Linked DNA regions of Butyrivibrio fibrisolvens. The protein of the gene in region 1 binds, or shares a complex with, the protein of each later gene. Links are inferred from orthologs where the notes say so. Each region holds a gene or a part of one and is shown on either strand. Other genes may lie near its edges.

What was found. Proteins that work in one complex are often made in the same cells at the same time.
Region 2: the proteins of mfd (region 1) and uvrA are in contact, whole or in part, in a crystal structure (PDB 4DFC), measured with the Escherichia coli proteins. The link is inferred for Butyrivibrio fibrisolvens from one-to-one orthologs.

What each region holds. Positions count from the first base shown.
Region 1 is NZ_CP065800.1:148,891-154,674, forward strand. Bases 1,643-5,784 are described here. They hold mfd (transcription-repair coupling factor), read right to left. Parts: upstream 5,401-5,784; coding sequence 1,843-5,400; downstream 1,643-1,842. Other genes in these bases: I7804_RS00595 (hypothetical protein), read left to right, coding at 1,643-1,770; pth (aminoacyl-tRNA hydrolase), read right to left, coding at 5,493-5,784. In the rest of the region: I7804_RS00590 (phosphoglucomutase), read right to left, coding at 1-1,174; more of I7804_RS00595, read left to right, coding at 1,342-1,642. UniProt on the Escherichia coli protein: Couples transcription and DNA repair by recognizing RNA polymerase (RNAP) stalled at DNA lesions. Mediates ATP-dependent release of RNAP and its truncated transcript from the DNA, and recruitment of nucleotide excision repair machinery to the damaged site.
Region 2 is NZ_CP065800.1:329,550-334,719, reverse strand. The notes cover bases 1,071-4,405. They hold uvrA (excinuclease ABC subunit UvrA), read left to right. Parts: upstream 1,071-1,376; coding sequence 1,377-4,205; downstream 4,206-4,405. In the rest of the region: excinuclease ABC subunit UvrB, read right to left, coding at 1-1,028; I7804_RS01320 (rod shape-determining protein), read left to right, coding at 4,575-5,170. UniProt on the Escherichia coli protein: The UvrABC repair system catalyzes the recognition and processing of DNA lesions. UvrA is an ATPase and a DNA-binding protein. A damage recognition complex composed of 2 UvrA and 2 UvrB subunits scans DNA for abnormalities.

The sequences.
Region 1 (5,784 bases):
TCTCTTCGAGCTTTTTGCCCTTACCCATCTCGATAAGGAGCTTGACCATAAGATATGCACCGTCATCAAGGAAGTAGTTTTCTTTAAAAGCGCCATGTCCGCTTGTCTCTATAGCAAGCTGAGAATCGATCCCTTCATTGTTGAGTCTTATGGATTCATCTATAACATTGCGGTAGCCACGCTTAAATCTCTTGTGCTTGCCACCATGTGCTTCGATGAAGTCATGAAGACCGTCTGAAGTAACAGAGTCAGTAACGATTGTAGTTCCGGGATGCTCTGAAAGAGCGATCATAGAAAGGACTGCTATAAGATCGTTTCTTGTAAGAGTCTTGCCGCTTGGAAGTACAGCACCTGCTCTGTCTACATCTGTATCGAATATGATTCCAAGATCTGCCTTTGAATCAAGAGTTGCCTTCTTGATAGACTCTGCTGCCTCTTTGTTCTCTGGATTTGGAATGTGGTTAGGGAATCTTCCGTCAGGTGTAAGGAACTGGCTTCCCGACGTATCTGCTCCAAGAGGCTCCAAAACCTTGGTAACATAGAATCCGCCAGCACCATTACCTGCATCTACTATGATATGAAGTCCTTCAAGAGGCTTATCGCCCTTACCTACGCCGTCTCTGATCTTCTTCTGAAGATAGGATGCGTATGTATCCATAAAGTTTATGCTCTTAATATCTGCACTACTTGTATCTACGGACTTTTCGGGATTTTCCGCAAGGATCTTATCAGCAAGCTCTGTAAGCTCCTTGATATCACCCTTTTCAAGTCCCCCTTCTTTAGTGAAGAACTTAAGACCATTCCTATAATAAGGAAGGTGACTTGCAGTTATCATGATACTTCCATCAAAAGTAGCTGCATCATCTTCATCGGAAGCAAGAACCGTTGACATGAACATAGCAGGTGTTGATGCTATACCAAAATCACATACCTCGTGACCTTGTGCGATAATTCCTGCTGCAGCTGCCTTTAAAAGAGCCTCTCCGGTAAGTCTTGAATCTCTTCCAAGAGCAATTTTTACTTTCTTATTATCGTTCCTTTTAGAAAGCCACTTGGCAAAAGCTCCAGCAAGGTCTTTGGAAGCCTTGTTGGTAAGATTTACAGAAGCACCTGTTTCGTTGTCCATAGCAATACCACGGATATCGCTACCATTTTGAAGATTAGAATAGCTCATTTGTTAGATTTCCTCCCACATGATCGATTCTGCTTTTACATTTTATTATTCAAAAGCAGTAATTGCTATTTAATTATTGCTTACATCCTCTCAAAAAACAATAAACTTTTCATAACCAAATGCCGATTTAAAATATAGAGCTTTTTTATTTTGTTAGGAGGTTAGGCATGGGTCAGACAATAACTCTTTACAGAGTATCTCTGGATGGTCAGATGGACATTATCGCCTTTTTAGGTGAGCAGGATGCTCAGACTTATTCTACTATCCTGTTTTCAGGATATGATCAGTACATGATACTTGAGTCAGAAACAGATATTGAAGATATTAAAGGAGAATATACGTATACCATATGTGATGATCTGGGAGAGATTCCCTTTGATATTGTCTTCATACGTGACAAGAAGATAAGAAATGTATTCGTACTTACACTTATGTTTGCTATGGCAGGACTTTCAATCGAAAACTATGATCTTACAGCTGCACGAGGTCTTCTGACGCAGCTGAGCGCAGATCTTGATAATCTCGGAACAGATAATATACCGCTATCGTATATACAGAAGCAGGCAACAAAGCTACGGTCTGTAGCTATGGCGTAGAACAATCTGACTGTACCCACGGGCAAGCCCGTGGGTACAGTCAGTTGTAGAGCTATTAATTCATCTCCTGATTTAAATATTTAAAAGTGCATGCTCCATATCCGTCAGGAGCTTTTCTGTATCGCATAGCAGATTTTGCTCTGCTTTTTTCTGGTTTTCATCTTTTTTATATGTATAGATGAACATAACCTTACCTTTAGACTTAAATGATAGATTCCCTTTGTAATGTTTTAATAGAAGCGGTATATTCTCGCTCTTTATCTTAGCTTCTCTAAGTATCTCAAAGGTTATCTCACCACTTCCGCCTTTAACTTCGCGCATATAAAGGCTGTGAGCTTTAACTCTCATAAGAGCAACTCTAAGAAGGTTATCTACGCTGTCCGGAACTTCTCCAAATCTGTCACGAAGCTCATCTCTCATATCATCAGCTTCGCCAAGGTTTTCGATACTAGCGATCCTCTTATATATCTCAAGTTTCTGCTCTTCATTAAGGATATACTTAGTAGGAATATAAGCATCTACGTCAAGATCTATTGATGTATCAAAGTCTTCAGGATATGCTGACTCAAGACCCTTCTTCTTGCGAACGGCTTCATTGAGCATCTTACAGTACATATCATAGCCTACTGCCATCATATGTCCGGACTGCTTCCTTCCAAGAAGTGAACCTGCCCCTCTTATCTCGAGATCACGCATAGCGATCTTAAATCCTGAACCAAGGTCTGTGAATTCTCTTATGGCAGAGAGTCTTTTTTCTGCAACTTCCTTGAGCATCTTGTTCTTTTTGTACATAAGGAATGCATAGGCATTCCTGTTGGATCTTCCTACTCGTCCTCTTAACTGATAGAGCTGTGACAGACCCATTTTATCAGCATCAGAGATGATCATTGTATTAACATTGGATATATCAAGTCCTGTTTCTATGATAGTAGTAGATACTAGTACATCTATATCTCCGTCTATGAAGTCGTACATGATCTTCTCAAGTTCCTGCTCAGACATCTGGCCGTGGGCAAAGGCCACGCTTGCTTCCGGTACCAGTTTTTGTATCCTTGCAGCTACATCCGCTATATCATTGACTCTGTTATAGACATAGTATACCTGGCCTTGTCTTGAAAGTTCTCTTACGATAGCTTCTCTTACCATCTCTTCGTTATATTCACATACAAAGGTCTGTATAGGCTGGCGGTCATTGGGAGCTTCTTCAAGGATGCTCATATCCCTGATACCCACAAGGCTCATGTGAAGAGTACGGGGAATAGGCGTAGCTGACAGGGTCAGTACGTCTACACTTTCTTTGATCTTCTTGATCTTCTCTTTATGAGTTACACCGAATCTCTGCTCCTCATCTACAATGAGAAGTCCAAGGTCTTTGTACTGGACATCCTTGGACAACAGTCTATGTGTTCCTATAACGATATCTACAAGGCCTTTACGAAGATCTTCTACGGTCTTCTTCTGTTCACGGGCTGTCCTGAATCTGGACAACATGTCCACTCTTACAGGGAAGTCCTTCATTCTCTCAGAAAAAGTATTATAGTGCTGCTGAGCAAGGATAGTCGTAGGCACCAGTACTGCTACCTGCTTGCTGTCCTGAACAGCCTTAAAGGCAGCTCTTATAGCAATCTCAGTCTTACCAAATCCTACGTCTCCGCAGATAAGTCTCTCCATGATACGAGGAGATCTCATATCTGCCTTGACCGCTTCTATCGCAGCTTCCTGATCCTCAGTCTCCTGATAAGGGAATGCATCTTCAAATTCCTGCTGCCATACAGTATCAGGTCCAAATTCATACCCCTTGGTCTGCTGTCTCTTGGCATAGAGTTCCACCAGATCCTGTGCAACTTCATCAACTGCGCTTCTAACTTTGGCCTTGGTCCTGTTCCACTCAGGGCTTCCAAGCTTGTTGAGCTTGGGCTTATGCGTAGTATCTTCTGACGATGAGGCATACTTTTGAAGTACATCAAGACCTGTAGCCAGCACGTACAGATTGCCGCCGCCAGCATACTCGACCTTGATATAGTCCTTGACTACGTGATCAGTCTCTATCTTCTCGATACCTCTGTAGATACCAAGTCCGTGGCTTTCATGAACTACATAATCGCCCGGATGAAGGTCTGCCATTGAGGATATAGTCTCTCCGGACATGCCCTTCTTTTTCTTTCTCTTTTTCTTCTTGTGCTCTGTGAAGATATCACTTTCTGATATAACAGCAAACTTAATATCAGGATATTCAAATCCCTTTAATATACGGCCATAATAGGTCATGATCTCGCCAGGCTGCAGTACACGCCCGGGATCCTCACTATATGAAGCGCTGACTTCATTGTCCCTAAGATCTTCTACGATTCTCTTAGCTCTTGTTCTTGATCCGGAGAGGATGAGGACTCTGTAGCCTCTCTTTTTATAACTCTTTAGATCTTTGACCAGAAGATCGAAGCTGTTATTATAGGGAGCAATAGTCTGAGTATGGATCTCAAAGCTCTTTCCGGGCTCATAATGATTCTGGGATGCAGGAAGCGGGATTGCTTCAAGAAGGACTCTTCTGACATTGCCCATCCTGGCTATTATCTCTTCTTCTGAAAAAAGAAGATCCATCTGCCCGGGGAGTATGTAGCCTTGCTCGGCTCTATTTATCATACTTTCCCTGAACTCATCAAATACAGCCTTGGCCTGAGCCTGCACATGAGAAGGCTCATCTATGAAGATCATAGTGCTTCCGCTATTAAACAGTTCAAGGAATGTAGACGGGTTATCTACAAAGTATCTAAGGAAGCTCTCAAGACCTGACATATTGTCATATTCTAAAGCTTCTTCCTTCTTTTCTTCTATATACTTTTTAAGCCTTGCAGACTCTTCTGTCTTAAAGGCCTTCCTTAGCTGATCATATCTTGATTCGAATTCGGCTGTTATTTTATCAAAACCTTCTTCAAGCCTGTCTCTTGTAAGGATAAGCTCAGAAGCAGGATATATCTCAATTGATTCAAGCTTTTCAAGAGATCTTTGGGACATTATGTCAAAAGATCTCATGGATTCTATATCATCACCAAAAAGCTCTATTCTGTAAGGATTCTCTTCTGTAAGGTCGAATACATCGATGATATCGCCTCTAACGGAGAACTGACCGGGGCCTTCTACCTGATATACCTTCTCATAGCCCATGTTTACAAGTTTTCTGGCTATATCCTGCTCATCTACAGGCTTTCTTTTATCAAGTGCAAGGATATTGCTTTTGATAACTTCAGCTGGGATCTGAGGGCTCATAAGAGCAGCAAAGGTTGTCACCACCGTAACAGGGCGGCCTTCTATAAGACGGCGCATGGTCCTTATACGCTGGCGTGTAAGATCATTGGAATGGATATCTGCCTGATAGAATATGAGATCCTTGGCAGGATATACTGTAACATTCCTGTCATAGAACTTATAATCTTCGAAGATCTCTTTGGCTCTAAGATCAGAATCTGTCACAATTATGCGATAGCGGACCTGGCTTCCAAGTCCGTTGATCATATGGAGCTTCTCAGAATCAAGGCATCCTATGACTTCAGCGCAGGCAAATGGATTATCAAGATATTTATCAAGTTCGGTAAAAGCAGGCAGTTCCTGCAGTGGCGCCTCTATAGCACGCATATCATTCCTCTTTCTCTATATATAAAACAACAAAGGATATACTAAATACCGTTTTTACGATGCCGACATTATCTATGATTCAAAACGTGATATCAGACAACCTTGCGGTTAAATCTGGTCATAGCTATATCGCATCCTTCATCAAGGATTACAGGTATAGCTGCAATCGCGTTATCTATGGCATTTTTGAGATTAACTTCTTCTTCAGAGTTAAAATGGCTAAGTACGTGATCAGCAAGGTCCATACCCTCAGGCTTACGACCTACGCCAACTCTTATTCTGGTAAAACCATCTGTCTGGCAATGTGCGATTATGGATTTAAGACCGTTGTGTCCACCAGCACTTCCCTTGGGGCGAACCCTGATATTACCTACATTCTGATCG
Region 2 (5,170 bases), 180 kb from region 1 along the record:
ATAGACATGTGAGATTCGTCCACGATTATTAGGAAGTCTCTTGGGAAGAAATCCATAAGTGTAAGAGGCGGCTCCCCTGGTGCCATAAAATTAAGATGCCTTGAGTAGTTCTCAATTCCTGAGCAAAAACCTGTCTCCCTCATCATCTCAATATCGAAGTTGGTCCTTTCAGCTATACGCTGAGCTTCTATAAGCTTGTCTTCACCTTTAAAGAAGCGGACCTGATCTTCAAGCTCTTTTTCTATATTCTCACATGCCCTGTTGATCTTCTCCTGAGGGACAACATAGTGGGAAGCAGGGTATATCATAACGTGCTCGAGCTCGTGAGTTACCTTGCCTGAAAGTGGTTCGACTTCGCATATCCTGTCAATCTCATCACCGAAGAACTCGATCCTTATAAGGTAGTCGTCGGCATTGGCAGGGAATACCTCTACTACATCGCCGTGTACACGGAAGTTACAACGGGATAAATCCATATCGTTGCGCTGATACTGTATTGCTATAAGGTCTTTGATGACATCATCTCTGTCTTTGGACATGCCGGGTCTTAAGGATATAGACATACCTTTGAATTCGTCAGGGCTTCCAAGGCCGTATATGCAGGAAACAGATGCTACGACTATGACATCGTTTCTTTCGGCAAGAGATGCTGTTGCAGAAAGTCTTAATTTATCTATCTCATCATTTATAGAAGAGTCCTTGGCTATATAAGTATCCGTCTGCGGTACATATGCCTCTGGCTGGTAGTAATCGTAGTAGGATACAAAATATTCAACTGCATTTTCAGGGAAAAACTCTTTCATCTCACCATAGAGCTGACCGGCAAGGGTTTTATTGTGAGATATGATTAGGGTTGGCTTATTAAGGGCAGCTATTATATTGGCCATGGTGAAGGTCTTGCCGGAACCTGTTACGCCAAGGAGGGTTTCAAACTGGTTGCCGTCCTTAAATCCCTGGACCAGTTTCTCTATAGCCTGTGGCTGATCGCCGGTAGGCTTAAAAGTACTTACAAGCTTGAATTTGTCCATGTTTACTCCGATATTCTTTGGGGTTGTGTGTTACGAACTTAGATACCACGCCGCTAGGGTTGGAAATTTAAGTTATAATTAGTATTAGCATTTTTATTGTAGCAAAGACGTGGGGCCGTTGCAAAAGTCTGAAATTTTCATAAAAGGATTTTAGAATTTTAAATGCTATGATACAATGATTTTGCTACGCAAATAAAGACAATTATATTGTTAAAAATTTAAGCTTCGATTTTTTAAAAAGGAAATAAGGATTATGTCTGAAAAAAGGTTAAAGAACAAGGAAATGCCGAGAAGAAATCTCATTTTTCCAAGACTAATACCACAGGAAGGCGTCCTCTTCCTGTAGATATACATGATTATATAAGGGTGCGTCATGCCAATGAGCACAATTTAAAAGGGGTAGATGTTAATATCCCGAGGGGGACACTTACTGTATTTACAGGGCTTTCAGGCTCTGGTAAGTCTTCTCTTGCTTTCGATACTATTTTTGCAGAAGGACAGAGAAGATATATGGAGTCACTCTCTTCTTATGCAAGGATGTTCCTTGGACAGATGGACAAGCCTGATGTTGAGAAGATAGAAGGTCTGTCACCTACTATTTCTATTGATCAGAAATCAACCAATAGAAACCCTCGTTCTACAGTAGGTACTGTTACAGAGATATATGATTATTTCAGACTTTTATACGCTAGGATAGGTATTCCGCATTGTCCTAACTGCGGAAGGGAGATAAGGCGTCAGAGTGTTGATGAGATGGCAGATCAGATTCTCTCACTACCTGTAGGAAGTAAGATTCAGATCTTGGCACCTGTTGTAAGAGGCAGGAAGGGTATGCATGAGAAGGTCATCGAGAGAGCCAAGAAGGGCGGCTATGTACGTATCAGGATCGATGGCAATCAGTATGATCTGTCAGAAGATATCAGTCTTGATAAGAATATCAAGCACAATATTGAGATCATAGTAGACAGACTTGTAGTCAAGGAGGATCCTCAGAGCATAAGAGGTCGTCTTACAGATTCTATAGAAACAGCGCTGTCTTTGGCAGAGGGACTACTGGTAGTTGATGTGATAGGAGATAAAGAGATCAACTTCTCCCAGAATTTCGCATGTCCTGATTGCGGAATATCAATTCCTGAGATTGAGCCTAGGAGCTTTTCTTTCAATAATCCATATGGTGCATGTCCGGAGTGTTCCGGTCTTGGATACAAGATGGAGTTTGACGAAGACCTTATGATCCCGGATAAGTCTCTTTCTATAAATGAAGGAGCTATTCAGGTTATGGGATGGCAGTCCTGCAACAAGGAAGGAAGCTTTGCCAATGCAACATTAAGAGCTCTTGCCAAGGCTTATGGATTCGACCTTGATACTCCTTTTGAGAAGTATCCTAAGAAGATTCATGATGTTCTTATATATGGAGCAGATAAGACAGTCAATGTGCATTACAAGGGCCAGAGAGGTGAGGGCGATTATCCTATCTTATTTGATGGTCTTATAAAAAATGTCGAGCAGCGTTACAGAGAGACTGCATCTGAGACTGCCAAGGCAGAATATGAAGAGTATATGACTATCACACCATGTACAGCCTGCAAGGGTCAAAGGCTCCGCCCAGAATCACTTGCTGTAACTGTTGATGGCAGGAATATCTATGAGATAACTTCTATATCGATTGAAGATCTTCACAAATATCTTGAGAATCTGTCTCTTTCAAGGCAGCAGGAGCTTATAGGTGCTCAGCTGCTCAAAGAGATAAGAGCAAGAGTTGGATTTCTTGTAGATGTAGGCCTTGACTATCTGTCGCTTTCAAGAGCTACAGGAACTCTTTCCGGCGGAGAGGCTCAGCGTATCAGACTGGCAACCCAGATTGGATCAGGACTGTGCGGAGTGTGCTATATACTTGATGAGCCCAGTATAGGTCTTCACCAAAGGGACAATGATAAGCTTCTTAATACACTTAAGAATCTTCGTGATCTTGGTAATACTCTCATCGTAGTAGAACATGATGAGGATACTATGAGAGAAGCTGATTATATTGTAGATGTAGGCCCGGGCGCCGGATCGCATGGCGGACGCATAGTAGCTACCGGTACAGCCGAGGATATCATGAACAATCCTGATTCTATTACAGGTCAGTATCTATCCGGAGCCAAGACTATTCCGGTTCCTTCTGTTCGAAGAAAACCTACGGGATGGCTGGACGTTAAGGGCGCAAGAGAGCATAACCTTAAAGATATTGATGTTAAGTTCCCTCTTGGGGTACTTACAGTAGTGACAGGTGTATCGGGTTCAGGTAAGAGTTCACTTGTTAATGAGATCTTATACAAACATCTTGCTAAGAGCCTTAACAGAGCACGCTGCATACCTGGGGATCACAGGGCTATAGAAGGGCTTGAACAGCTTGACAAGGTTATAAATATAGATCAGTCACCTATAGGGAGGACTCCTCGTTCCAATCCTGCTACATATACAGGAGTATTTGATCTTATCAGAGATCTTTTTGCAGGAACACCTGATGCCAAGGCCAAGGGTTATGCCAAGGGCAGATTTTCATTCAATGTCAAAGGAGGCAGATGCGAAGCCTGCTCAGGTGATGGTATCGTGAAGATAGAGATGCATTTTTTACCTGATGTATACGTGCCATGCGAAGTCTGCGGAGGTAAGCGCTATAACAGAGAAACTCTGGAAGTCAGATATAAGGGCAAAAATATCTATGATGTACTTGATATGACTGTAGAAGAAGCTCTGGAGTTTTTTAAGAATGTACCTAAGATACATAAGAAGATACAGACTCTCTATGATGTAGGTCTTGGTTATGTCAAACTCGGTCAGCCATCTACAGAACTCTCAGGTGGTGAAGCTCAGCGTATAAAGCTTGCAACAGAGCTTTCAAGGACCAGTACAGGTAAGACTATCTACATTCTGGATGAGCCAACAACAGGTCTTCATTTTGCAGATGTAGCAAAGCTTGTAGATATACTTCAAAAGCTTGTGGAGCAGGGCAATTCTGTAGTAGTTATAGAACACAATCTTGATGTTATCAAAACTGCTGACTACATAATAGATCTGGGCCCTGAAGGCGGTGCCAAGGGAGGTACTATAGTAGCCAAGGGAACACCAGAACAGGTTGCCAAAGTTAAGGAGTCATATACAGGACATTATATTGCCAAGATGCTCAAATGAATGTAAGGGTTAATATTGAGCGCAGTTATTCCGATATACACAACGTAGAATAATATTCGTTTTTAAAGATTTTATTTTTGAAAACTGTATATCGGAAGCTGCGCATGGATGCGGGAGCACAGATGAAAAGGAACTTCAACGAAAGTAAAAGTTGTCAATGAAAATTTTTACTTTTAAGGCTAAGTCAAGGCCTGAAGTAGCTTAGATGTGCTACCGCTATATTTTTTTCAATTAGCCTGTTTTCAAAATGAGTCTGTTAGTTTATAATACTTTGTGAATTATACGCTTTATAGTTTAACAAAGATAACAACTCGCATAAGCGATAACAATAACAATAACAGACTTTAAGCAAATTGAAAGGACTTATCCATGCAGTATACAGATATCGGAATTGATTTAGGAACAGCAAGTATTCTTGTTTATATAAGAGGAAAGGGCGTAGTACTTAAGGAGCCCTCTGTTGTAGCATATGACAGAGATACAGACCAGATTCTTACATTTGGTGAAGATGCACGTCAGATGCTCGGCCGTACACCCGGCAACATCGTAGCAGTTCGTCCTCTTCGTCAGGGTGTTATCAGTGATTACCAGATCACAGAGCAGATGATGAAGCACTTCATAACTAAGGCTCTCGGACGTAGAATCTATCGTAAACCTCTTATCGCTGTATGCGTTCCTTCAGGTGTAACTGAAGTTGAGCGTAAGGCCGTAGAAGATGCTACACGTATGGCAGGTGCCAGAGACGTTCGCATCATCGAAGAGCCTATAGCAGCAGCTATCGGTGCAGGTATCGATATCATTAAGCCATGCGGCAATATGATCGTAGATATAGGTGGTGGTACAACAGATATCGCAGTTATCTCTCTTGGCGGTACAGTTGTATCTACATCAGTTAAGATCGCAGGCGATGACTTTGATGAAGCTATCGTCCGTTATATGAGAAAGAAGCACAATCTTCTCATCGG